Regions from separate parts of the Streptomyces sp. AM6-12 genome, predicted to be linked through region 1. Evidence: riboswitches for the same ligand, from Rfam matches in the RefSeq annotation. Region 1 holds a riboswitch; each other region holds the start of a gene.
What was found. Region 1 has a riboswitch for cyclic di-AMP ahead of ACE4Q9_RS14065 (transglycosylase SLT domain-containing protein). Riboswitches for the same ligand answer to the same signal wherever they lie in the genome.
Positions count from the first base shown of each region.

Region 1 (3,264 bases):
CCGGAGCGGGCGGTCAGCCCGCCCGGTGCACCACCGCGTCGCACAGCTCCGTCAGCGCCACCTTGGCGTCGCACTCCCGCAGCGGGGCGAGCGCGGCGCGCGCCTCCTCCGCGTACCGCACGGTGTCCCGGCGGGCCTGCTCCAGGGCCGGGTGGGCGCGCAGCGCGGCCAGCGCCTCGGCGTGCCGGGCGTCGTCGCTGAGGTCGGAGTCCAGCAGCTCGCACAGGGCGAGGTCCTCGGGCAGGCCGAGCCGGGCGGCCCGCTCGCGCAGCCGCAGCACGGGCAGGGTCGGGATGCCCTCGCGCAGGTCGGTGCCGGGGGTCTTGCCGGACTCGTGGGAGTCGGAGGCGATGTCCAGGACGTCGTCGGCGAGCTGGAAGGCCACGCCGAGCCGCTCGCCGTACTGGGTGAGCACGTCCACGACCGTCTCGTCGGCGCCGGACATCATCGCGCCGAACCGGCAGGCCACCGCGACCAGCGAGCCGGTCTTGCCGCCGAGGACGTCGAGGTAGTGCTCGACCGGGTCGCGGCCGTCGGCGGGTCCGGCGGTCTCCAGGATCTGGCCGGTGACCAGCCGTTCGAACGCGAGGGCCTGGACCCGGACCGCCTCGGGGCCGAGGTCGGCGAGGATCTGGGAGGCACGGGCGAAGAGGAAGTCGCCGGTGAGGACCGCGACGGAGTTGCCCCAGCGGGTGTTGGCGCTGTCCACGCCCCGGCGCACGGCCGCCTCGTCCATGACGTCGTCGTGGTAGAGCGTGGCCAGGTGGGTCAGCTCCACGACCACGGCGGACGGCACCACGCCGGGCGCGTAGGGGTCGCCGAACTGCGCCGCGAGCATCACGAGCAGCGGCCGGAAGCGCTTCCCGCCGGCCCGTACGAGGTGCTGCGCGGCCCCCGTGATGAAGGGGACCTCGCTCTTGGTGGCCTCTAGCAGGCCTTCCTCGACAGCCGCCAATCCGGCCTGGACATCGGCTTCGAGAGCCTGGTCCCGCACGCTCAGCCCGAACGGCCCGACGACGGTCACGAGGGGTCTCCTGTCTGCTGGTGTCTGCTGGCGATTACGCGGTTTGTCGATAGGTCGCTGCCATCACTCAAGTCAGCGTATCCGGTCCGGTTTCGATCACCGAGAGCGCCCACCCTGCGCCCACCCGTCCAGTCCGGGACGTATCGGGTCATGACTGGCATACCCCCGGTCGAATCATCAGAACGGACATTTATCGATTTAACAGGTAATCGGGAACTTCTTCGCGATCCCCGAGAGGGGTGGAGCGCCGACTCCACCCCACCGGGGGACGAATCCCCCATGCCCGATTTTCCACAGTTTGCCATTTCGTGAATTGGGTCACCCGACCGCGTTCCCGCGGGCGGCCCGCCGACACCTCCGCACGCCTTGCCCCGCACGCGAGTTGAGCGTTGGCATTCGCAAAGGATCAAGTACCCCATAGGCTGCTGATCAAGGTCAAATGCCTCGATATAACAATTCCGCGCTTGTTCCCGGCATGCGCTCTCGCATACCTTCCCGAGCCATCGGGCGGACGCCGAATCCTGCCGCCGCCCGTACACCCATCGACGAACTCATTCGTACGGCAGGAGCGGGGGACCCAGGTAAGTCGCCGGACCGGACGACTCACATGGCGCAGCGCGTGACACAGCGCGCCGCACCGCGTGTTCGCACGGGACGGCTTGGGGTCAAGCCACGCCTCTCACCAGGCACGGCCGGGCACCTCCCCGCCCGAACCCGACAGCTCACCTCGCAGGCGTAGGAGAGGAACGTCCCCATGTCTGCTGCCGTTCAGCCGCGCCGCACCCGCGCCAACCGTCTCGTCCGCCTGATCGCCGTCGCCGGCACCGGCGCGGCCGTGCTCGCCATGCCCCTGGTGGGCGCCGCCACCGCGTCCGCCACCACCGGCACGACGTCGGCCGCCACCACGCCCGCCGGGTACCCGAACAACCTCGACGGCTGGATCCGCGAGTCCCTCGCGATCATGGCCCAGAAGGGCATTCCGGGCTCCTACAACGGCATCTACCGCAATGTCATGCGCGAGTCCTCGGGCAACCCGAGCGCCATCAACCTGTGGGACTCCAACGCGGCCAAGGGCATACCGTCCAAGGGTCTGCTCCAGGTGATCGACCCGACCTTCAACGCGTACCACGTGGCCGGAACGTCGTTCAACATCTACGACCCGGTCGCCAACATCACCGCCGCCTGCAACTACGCGGCCGCGCGCTACGGCTCGATCGACAACGTCAACGGCGCCTACTGAGGCGTCTGCGGCGCCATACCACCGCTGTTCCCGGTCACCCGGCCGGGAACAGCCTTTCGAGGACGACGGCGATGCCGTCGTCCTCGTTCGACGCCGTGACCTCGTCGGCGACCGCCTTCAGCTCGGGGTGGGCGTTCGCCATCGCGACGCCGTGCGCCGCCCAGTGGAACATCGGGATGTCGTTGGGCATGTCGCCGAAGGCCACGGCGCGTTCCGCGGGGACCCCGAGCCGCTCGGCGGCCAGCGCGAGCCCGGTGGCCTTGGTCACCCCGCACGGCTGGAGCTCCACGGTGCCGGGCCCCGACATGGTGACCGTGGCCAGCGAGTCCACGACCGAGCGGGCCACCGCCGCCAACTCGTCGTCGGACAGGGTGGCGTGGCGCAGCAGGACCTTGCTGATCGGCGCCCGCCACAGGTCGTCGCGCCGGGCCACCCGGACCGCGGGCAGGGTCGGGTGGGGCATCCGGTATCCGGGTTCGATCAGGGTGAGCCCGTCGGTGCCGTCCTGGTCAACCGCGGCGAACACCGGGCCCGTCTCGGCCTCGATCTTTCCGAGCGCGGTCTCGGCCAGCTCCCGGTCCAGCCGGACCGACCACAGCATGCGGCCGGACGCGGCGTCGTACAGCTGCGCGCCCTGCCCGCACACCGCGAGCCCGGTGGCGCCGAGGGCGGTCAGCAGGGGGCGCACTCTGGGGGCCGGGCGGCCGGTGACCACCAGGTGCCGGGCCCCGGCCCGCGCCGCCCGCGCGAGCACGGCCAGCGAGCGCTCGGAGACGGTGTCGTCGCCGCGCAGCAGCGTCCCGTCCAGGTCGGTGGCGATCAGTGCGTACGCGGGGGAGGCAACCATGATCAGAGAATACGGACCGATCCCCTCCACCGAGCCCCGCGTCATCCCCCGACTCCCGTGTCATTCCCCGGACTTGCGCCTTCGATGACTTCAAGTGGGGTCGAGGAGAGGTCTCATGGGGGTGGGGGCGGCCGCCGCCCCCACTCTCCGCAA
Region 1 is NZ_JBIQWN010000001.1:3,124,626-3,127,889, forward strand. It holds gene ACE4Q9_RS14060 (polyprenyl synthetase family protein) at 14-1,024, opposite strand; cyclic di-AMP (ydaO/yuaA leader) riboswitch at 1,558-1,775, shown strand; gene ACE4Q9_RS14065 (transglycosylase SLT domain-containing protein) at 1,779-2,264, shown strand; gene ACE4Q9_RS14070 (HAD family hydrolase) at 2,299-3,111, opposite strand.

Region 2 (3,264 bases), 1.3 Mb from region 1:
CGCCGAGGATGGCGTTGGCGCCGAGCGAGCCCTTGTTGTCGGTGGCGTCCAGGTCGAACATGGCCTGGTCGATCAGACGCTGCTCGGTGGCGTCGTAGCCGACCAGCTCCGGGCCGATCTGCTCGATGACGGCGAGGACGGCCTTCTCGACACCCTTGCCCTGGTAGCGGTTGGGGTCACCGTCGCGCAGCTCGATGGCCTCGAAGGCGCCGGTGGAGGCGCCGGACGGGACGGCGGCACGACCGGTGCTGCCATCGTCGAGGCCGACCTCGACCTCGACCGTGGGGTTGCCTCGGGAGTCCAGGATTTCCCGGGCTACGACGACGTCGATGGACGGCACGAGCATCTCCTTCTTGGATGTGACGCTGGAAGTGCGGGAGGCGGCCGTGCGGCTGCGCCCTTGCGACTAGAGCCTAACCGTCCCGGCGTCGCGGACCACCGACCGACCGTCTGGTGAGCGACGGGGACACGCAGACGGTACCCATTGTTCACCACCGGAACAAAGGGGGCCCGGAGGAGGCCCGGCTGGACTGGCAGAACGCAAGACCCCACCCCTGCGCGAACGGGGGAATCGCGCCGGGGTGGGGGGGTTGGGGGGACGGGGGCGGGGCCTGGGGCTTGGGGGGCCCGCCGGGGGGGGGCTTGGGGGGCCCGCCGGGGGGGGCTTGGGGGACCCGCCTTGGGATGGGGCGTGGGGTCCGCCGGGGGTGGGCCTGAGGCATGGAGCCTGGGGGCCCGCTGGGGGTGGGCCTGGGGCATGGAGCCTGGGGCCCGCCGGGGGGGGCCTGGGGCCCGGGGGACCCGCCGGGGGTGGGTGGCCCCTGGACCGTTGGGGCGGGTCGCCAGGGGCGAGGCCCCTCGGGGCCACCGGGGGCGGGCCGTCGGGGCCTATCGGGAGCGCGGCGTCGAGGGCGTCGGGGGTACGACACCGGGCGTACGACGTCGGGGGCTACCCCCTGCGAGGGGCCCGTCGGGCCGGGTGAGCGGAACCGGGCCGGTGAGCGGAGCCGGGCGGGGTGAGCGGAGCCGGGCGGGGTGAGCGGAGCCGGGCGGGGTGAGCGGAGTCGGGCGCCCCGGTCCGCCGGCCGGGTCCGGGCGTCCGGGGAAGCACCCCGCGGCCGGGCCGCCGGGCGAGCCCCCTGCGGAGCTCGCCGCGGCCGTGGCCGGGCCGGGTTACTTCAGGTGGAGCTGCTGACCCGGGTAGATCAGGTCGGCGTTGTCGATGATGTCCTTGTTCAGGTCGAACAGCTTCTTCCAGCCGCCGGCCACGTGGTGCGCGGCCGCGATGGAGCTGAGGGTGTCACCCGTGACCACCTTGTACTCGCCGTCGCCCTTCTTGACCTTCTTGCCGGTCGGGGTGGTGACGGTCTTGCCCGTGGACGAGCCGGTGGACGTGCTCGTGGACTTGGACGGGGCCGGGGCGGTGCGCTCGGTGGAGCGGGTGGCGGCCTGCTGGTCCGTGGAGCGGGTGGCGGTGCCGGACGACGACGTGGTCGTCGGGGCGGAGCCGTTGTACGGGGTGCCGGTCAGGCCCGTGCCGCAGACCGGCCAGGCGCCCTTGCCCTGCGCGGCCAGGACCTTCTCGGCGACGGAGATCTGCTGCGACTTGCTGGCCTTGTCGGCGGTCGGCGCGTAGGCGGTGCCGCCGTACGCGGCCCAGGTGGAGGCGGAGAACTGGAGGCCGCCGTAGTAACCGTTGCCGGTGTTGATGGCCCAGTTGCCGCCGGACTCGCACTGGGCGACGGTGTCCCACTGGGAAGCGGTGGCGGCGGAGGCGCTGCCGGCCGCCATCAGCGGAGCGGCCACGGCGGCACCGGTGACACCGGCGAGCGTGACGGCGCGGACGGCCTTGGACGGACGACGGTGCTTGCCCTTGCCGGAAAACAGCATGGAACGATCCCCTCACCGACGCCTGCGAGGTGAGCTGTCGGGTTCGGGCCGGTTGAGTTGCCCGGCCACCCCTCCTTCCGGAGGCGTGGCTTCACCCCAAGCCGGTCCGGCAACAACTGCCGGGCCCGGCGCCTACCTTGGGTCCCCCGCTCCTGCCTGCGGCGCTTGACGCGACGACTGTTCCCGGGCAGCCGCTGGCAGGATTCGGCGTTGCGGCCGCCGGGGCTCGTGGTGACGAGCGGCCTTGACCGTAGCCAGGTGATCCGCGGAATTTCAAAGACGATCAGGGCTTCTGAGACTCATCCCACACTTTCGCCAAACCGGACATTTAGCGATCAAGTGGGGCGTCAACTAGCCCTGGCCCGCGCCCGTTTCGTCACCGACTTTCAGGGTCTGACCGGCGGTGATGTGGTTCGGGTCGGCGCCCACGACCTTCTTGTTCGCGGCGTAGAGCGCATGCCATCCGCCGTCGACGTCAAGGGAGTCGGCGATGGCGCTCAGCGAGTCGCCCTGGCGGACGGTGTAGCTGTCCGGCCCGTGGGTCGCGTGCTGGCCCGAGGTGGAGCCGTTCTGCCCGTTTGCCGTGCCTTCGTCCGCGTGGCCACCGCGGTGGCGCCCGCCGCCGAGGGCCCCGGTGTCGACCAGGTTCCAAGTACCGGCGGCCTGCTGGGGGTTGGCGGGGGTACCGGTGGAGGGTGCCGGCGTTCCGGAGCCGTGGGCCGGCGCGGACGGCGGGGTGGAGGCGGAGGGGTCCGAGGAGGACGGGCCGGACGGGTCGGCAGGGTCCGGGCCGGGCGTGCCGGTGTGCTTGCCCGGCTGCGGGCTCGCGTGCTTGCCGGTCTGCTTGCCGGAGCCGGCGCCGGTGCCTGAGCCGTGGCTCGGCGAAGAGGAGGGGTCGGACGAGCCGGACGAGCCGGTGGACGCCTTGCCGGAACCGGAACCGGAGCCGGAGCCGTCCTGGTCGCCGCTCGGCGTGCCGGCCGGGGAAGAGGGGTCGGGCAGCCCGGACGGGTCGGTCGTGCCGCCGGTCTGGCCGCTGCCGTTGCCGCTGTCACCGTCGCCGACACCCGGATCGACGCTCACCGAACCGGAGTTCGAGGTCAGTCCGGACAGCAGGGCGCAGGTGGCCCAGGGCGTGGTGCCCTTGTCCTTGAGGATCTTCTCGGCCACGGCGATCTGCTGCGAGCGGCTGGCCTGGTCGGCGGAGGAGGCGTACTGCGTCCCGCCGTACGCGGCCCAGTCGTCCTGGGATATCTGGAGGCCGCCGTAGTACCCGTTGCCGGTGTCGGCGCTCCAGGCGCCGCCGCTCTCGCAGTTGGCGACCTTGTCCCAGGTGGTGCCGTCGGCCGCGTGGGCACTCGCGGCGCCGAGCAG
Region 2 is NZ_JBIQWN010000001.1:4,384,870-4,388,133, reverse strand. It holds gene eno (phosphopyruvate hydratase) at 1-346, opposite strand, end outside; gene ACE4Q9_RS19925 (transglycosylase family protein) at 1,174-1,890, opposite strand; cyclic di-AMP (ydaO/yuaA leader) riboswitch at 1,895-2,064, opposite strand; gene ACE4Q9_RS19920 (transglycosylase family protein) at 2,242-3,264, opposite strand, start outside.
Region 2: linked by a shared signal. The riboswitch ahead of ACE4Q9_RS19925 (transglycosylase family protein) and the one ahead of ACE4Q9_RS14065 (transglycosylase SLT domain-containing protein) in region 1 are both predicted to bind cyclic di-AMP.

Region 3 (3,264 bases), 800 kb from region 1:
CAGGGTGCGGGCCGAGGCGATCGGAGCGGTGACGGTCGGCTGGGCGGCCAGCCAGGCGAGGGCGACGGTGGCGTGCGCGGCCCCGTGTGCGCCGGCGATCTCGTCGAGGGCGGCGAGCACCTTCTGGCCGCGCTCGGTCTCCGCGTACTTGGCGGCCGAGCCGGCACGGGCGCTGTCCACCGTGGCGCCGGGCCGGTACTTGCCGGTCAGGAAGCCCGCGGCGAGCGCGAAGTACGGCACCGCGGACAGGCCCTCGCGGGCGACGAGGTCCTGGAGCGGGCCCTCGTAGGTGTCGCGGGAGACCAGGTTGTAGTGCGGCTGGAGCGCCACATAGCGGGCCAGGTTCTCGCGGGTGGAGAAGTCCAGGGACTCCTTGAGCCGCTCGGCGCTGATGTTGGACGCGGCGATCTGCCGGACCTTGCCGGCCTTCACCAGTTCGTCCAGCGCGCCGATGATCTCCTCGACCGGCACCTCGGGCTGGTCGAAGTGGGTGTAGTAGAGGTCGATGTAGTCGGTGCCCAGGCGGGCCAGGGAGGCGTCGGCGGCGGCCTTGATGTTGGCCGCGGACAGGCCCCGGTACTGCGGGTGCTGGCCGACCTTGGTGGCGATGACGACGTCGGAGCGGTTGCCGCGGGCCTTGACCCACTTGCCGATGACGGTCTCGGACTCGCCGCCCTGGTGGCCCTCGATCCAGGCGGTGTAGACGTCGGCGGTGTCGATGAAGTTGCCGCCCGCGGCCGTGTACGCGTCCAGGACGGCGAAGGAGGTCTGCTCGTCGGCGGTCCAGCCGAAGACGTTGCCGCCCAGGCAGAGCGGGGAGACCTCGAGGTCGGATGAGCCCAGTGTGCGCAGAGAAGTCATGCTCCACATCAACACCGGCGACGGATGACCGCATTCCGCCGCCGGTGCGGGAACCGGCGCGGTTCCGTCAGGGGTTGAGGCCCTTGTCGCGCAGCCAGGGCGCGGGGTCGACGGCGGTCGGCTGCCCGTCCGGGTGCACCTCCAGGTGCAGGTGCGGGCCGGTGACATTGCCGGTGGCGCCGACGCGGCCGATGACCTCGCCGGTGGCGACCTTCTGGCCGACCGAGACGTTGATCGAGGACTGGTGGCAGAACCACAGCTCGGTGCCGTCGTCCAAGGTGAGGACGGTGCGGTAGCCGTAGGCGCCGGCCCAGCCGGCCTGGGTGATGGTGCCGCCGTGGACGGCCTTGATCAGGGTGCCGGTGGGGGCGGCGAAGTCGAGGCCGGTGTGGTAGCCGGAGGACCACATGGCGCCGGGCTGCCCGAAGGTGCCGGTGATCGTGTACGAGACGACGGGCAGCGTGTACTGCTTGGCCAGCGCGGCCAGCCGCTTGGCCGCGGCCGCCTTCTTGGCGTCGGCCTCCGCCTGCTCCTTGGCGTCGGCGGCCTTGGCGGCGGCCTCCTTCTCCGCCTTGGCGGCCGCCGCGTCGCTCTGCTGCTGGGCGGCGGCGACCATCGCGGCGGTGGCCTTGCTGTCGGCCTGGCCCTGCTGCTGCTCGGCCTGGGCCATGATCCGGTTGCGCAGGGCCTCGCCCGCGCCGGTGTCCGTGGCGCCCTCGGTGGTCCGCCCGAGGTCGGTGAGCGCGGTGGCGGTCTCGGCCTTGGGCGTCTCGGCGGAGTCGTCGCCGAGGAAGTGCTCGACGGTGGACAGGTGCGGCACCGAGACGTCCGGCAGGTCGGGCATCGAGACGGAGACCGGCGGCTTGCCGGGGTTGGCGCTGGCGATGCCGCCCGCGCCGACGGCGGCGATCACGCCGACGCCGAGGACGGTGGAGCTGCGGGCGAAGCCGCCGCGCTGCTTGGCGACGCGGTGGCGGCCGCGGACCGGGGCGACGGACTCCTCGCCGGGGTTCCACTCCTCCCAGGGTCCGTCGCCGTCGGGGCCGGGACCGAACGACTCGGGTGCGCGCTGAGCGGGCACGAACGGTGCTTCGGGGGCGGGACGGTTGGACGCCACGGGGGCGTGCTCCTTTCCTTCCTCCGCCTACCGGGTTAGCTGACGGGTTCGGAGCAGGAAGGTCTCCTACGCGCGTATACCGCTCGTGGACTCGGCTGAGTCCGCGGTGGTGTCCGCGTGATTCACCCCAAGGTGGTGGTTCCCCGGTTCCCTCGCGGGATTCGGCGCGTGCGCACGGAGCCGCCTCGGGTGACGGCTGGGACGACCGCGCTGCGTTATCGAACGTTAATAGACCGGAGGGGAACTTTCCAAGCCGTTCGGCTTGATCATTAAGGTTCAAACCCGTGGACTTACCGCCCAGCGGCCCGCCAATCCGGGCGAGTTGACCGCCGTTCAGGAGTCACCCGGTTTTTGATGGTGACTCAGATCTTATGCGCTGGGCGGTCGAACGGTCACTGGGGGTAACCCCCCTTCGGGGTCCGGAAAACACTCAGGGCCGGAATCCATGAACTGGATTCCGGCCCTGAGATATCAGTAGCGGGGACAGGATTTGAACCTGCGACCTCTGGGTTATGAGCCCAGCGAGCTACCGAGCTGCTCCACCCCGCGGCGATGTCTCTACTGTACGCCATCACCAGGGCGGAAAGCACACCGGTTACGACGGGGCTCCGGATCGGCCGGCCAGATGCCGGTTCGGCCCCTTGGCCAGCGGCTCGTACTCGGGCAGGACGACGACCTCGGCGCCCGCGGCCGTCAGCACCCCGGTGCCGTCGGCCGCCACCACGAACGTGTCCGGCTCCCGCCAGGCGGTCACCACCCGGCGCACCCCCGCCCGCAGGATCAGCTCGGCGCAGGGCGCGGGGCGCGAGGCGCGGCGGGCGCAGGGCTCCAGGCTGCTGTAGACGGTGGCGCCGGGCAGCCGCGGATCGGCGGGGTCGGTCTTGGCGAGCGCCGCCTCCTCCGCGTGCACCACCGGGTCCCCGCCCTCGCGGGAGTGGCCGCGGGCCAGCTCGGTGCCGTCGGCGGCGACCACGACCGCACCGACGCTGAAGGCCGTTTGCGAGGGCGGGCACAGCGCGGCCAGTTCGCAGGCGGTGCGCAGCCAGTGCCGGTCGGCGGCGGTGGGCACCGGGCCGGTGCCGGGCGCGGTGGGCTCGTAGCGCATCAGGACGACGTCCTCGATCCGGCGGGACTCGACGAGCCGCAGCCGGCCCTCCTGGTAGCGGCCGGGACCGAACAGCCGTGGGGCGGCCGGATCGCCCACGATCAGCGGGGCGACCACGAGCTGGAGCTCGTCGGCGAGGCCCTGCTGGAGGAGCTGGGTGTGCACGGCCGCGCCGCCCTCC
Region 3 is NZ_JBIQWN010000001.1:3,925,672-3,928,935, reverse strand. It holds gene ACE4Q9_RS17775 (aldo/keto reductase) at 1-861, opposite strand, end outside; gene ACE4Q9_RS17770 (M23 family metallopeptidase) at 929-1,978, opposite strand; cyclic di-AMP (ydaO/yuaA leader) riboswitch at 1,986-2,155, opposite strand; tRNA gene ACE4Q9_RS17765 (tRNA-Met) at 2,454-2,527, opposite strand; gene ACE4Q9_RS17760 (dihydrofolate reductase family protein) at 2,574-3,264, opposite strand, start outside.
Region 3: linked by a shared signal. The riboswitch ahead of ACE4Q9_RS17770 (M23 family metallopeptidase) and the one ahead of ACE4Q9_RS14065 (transglycosylase SLT domain-containing protein) in region 1 are both predicted to bind cyclic di-AMP.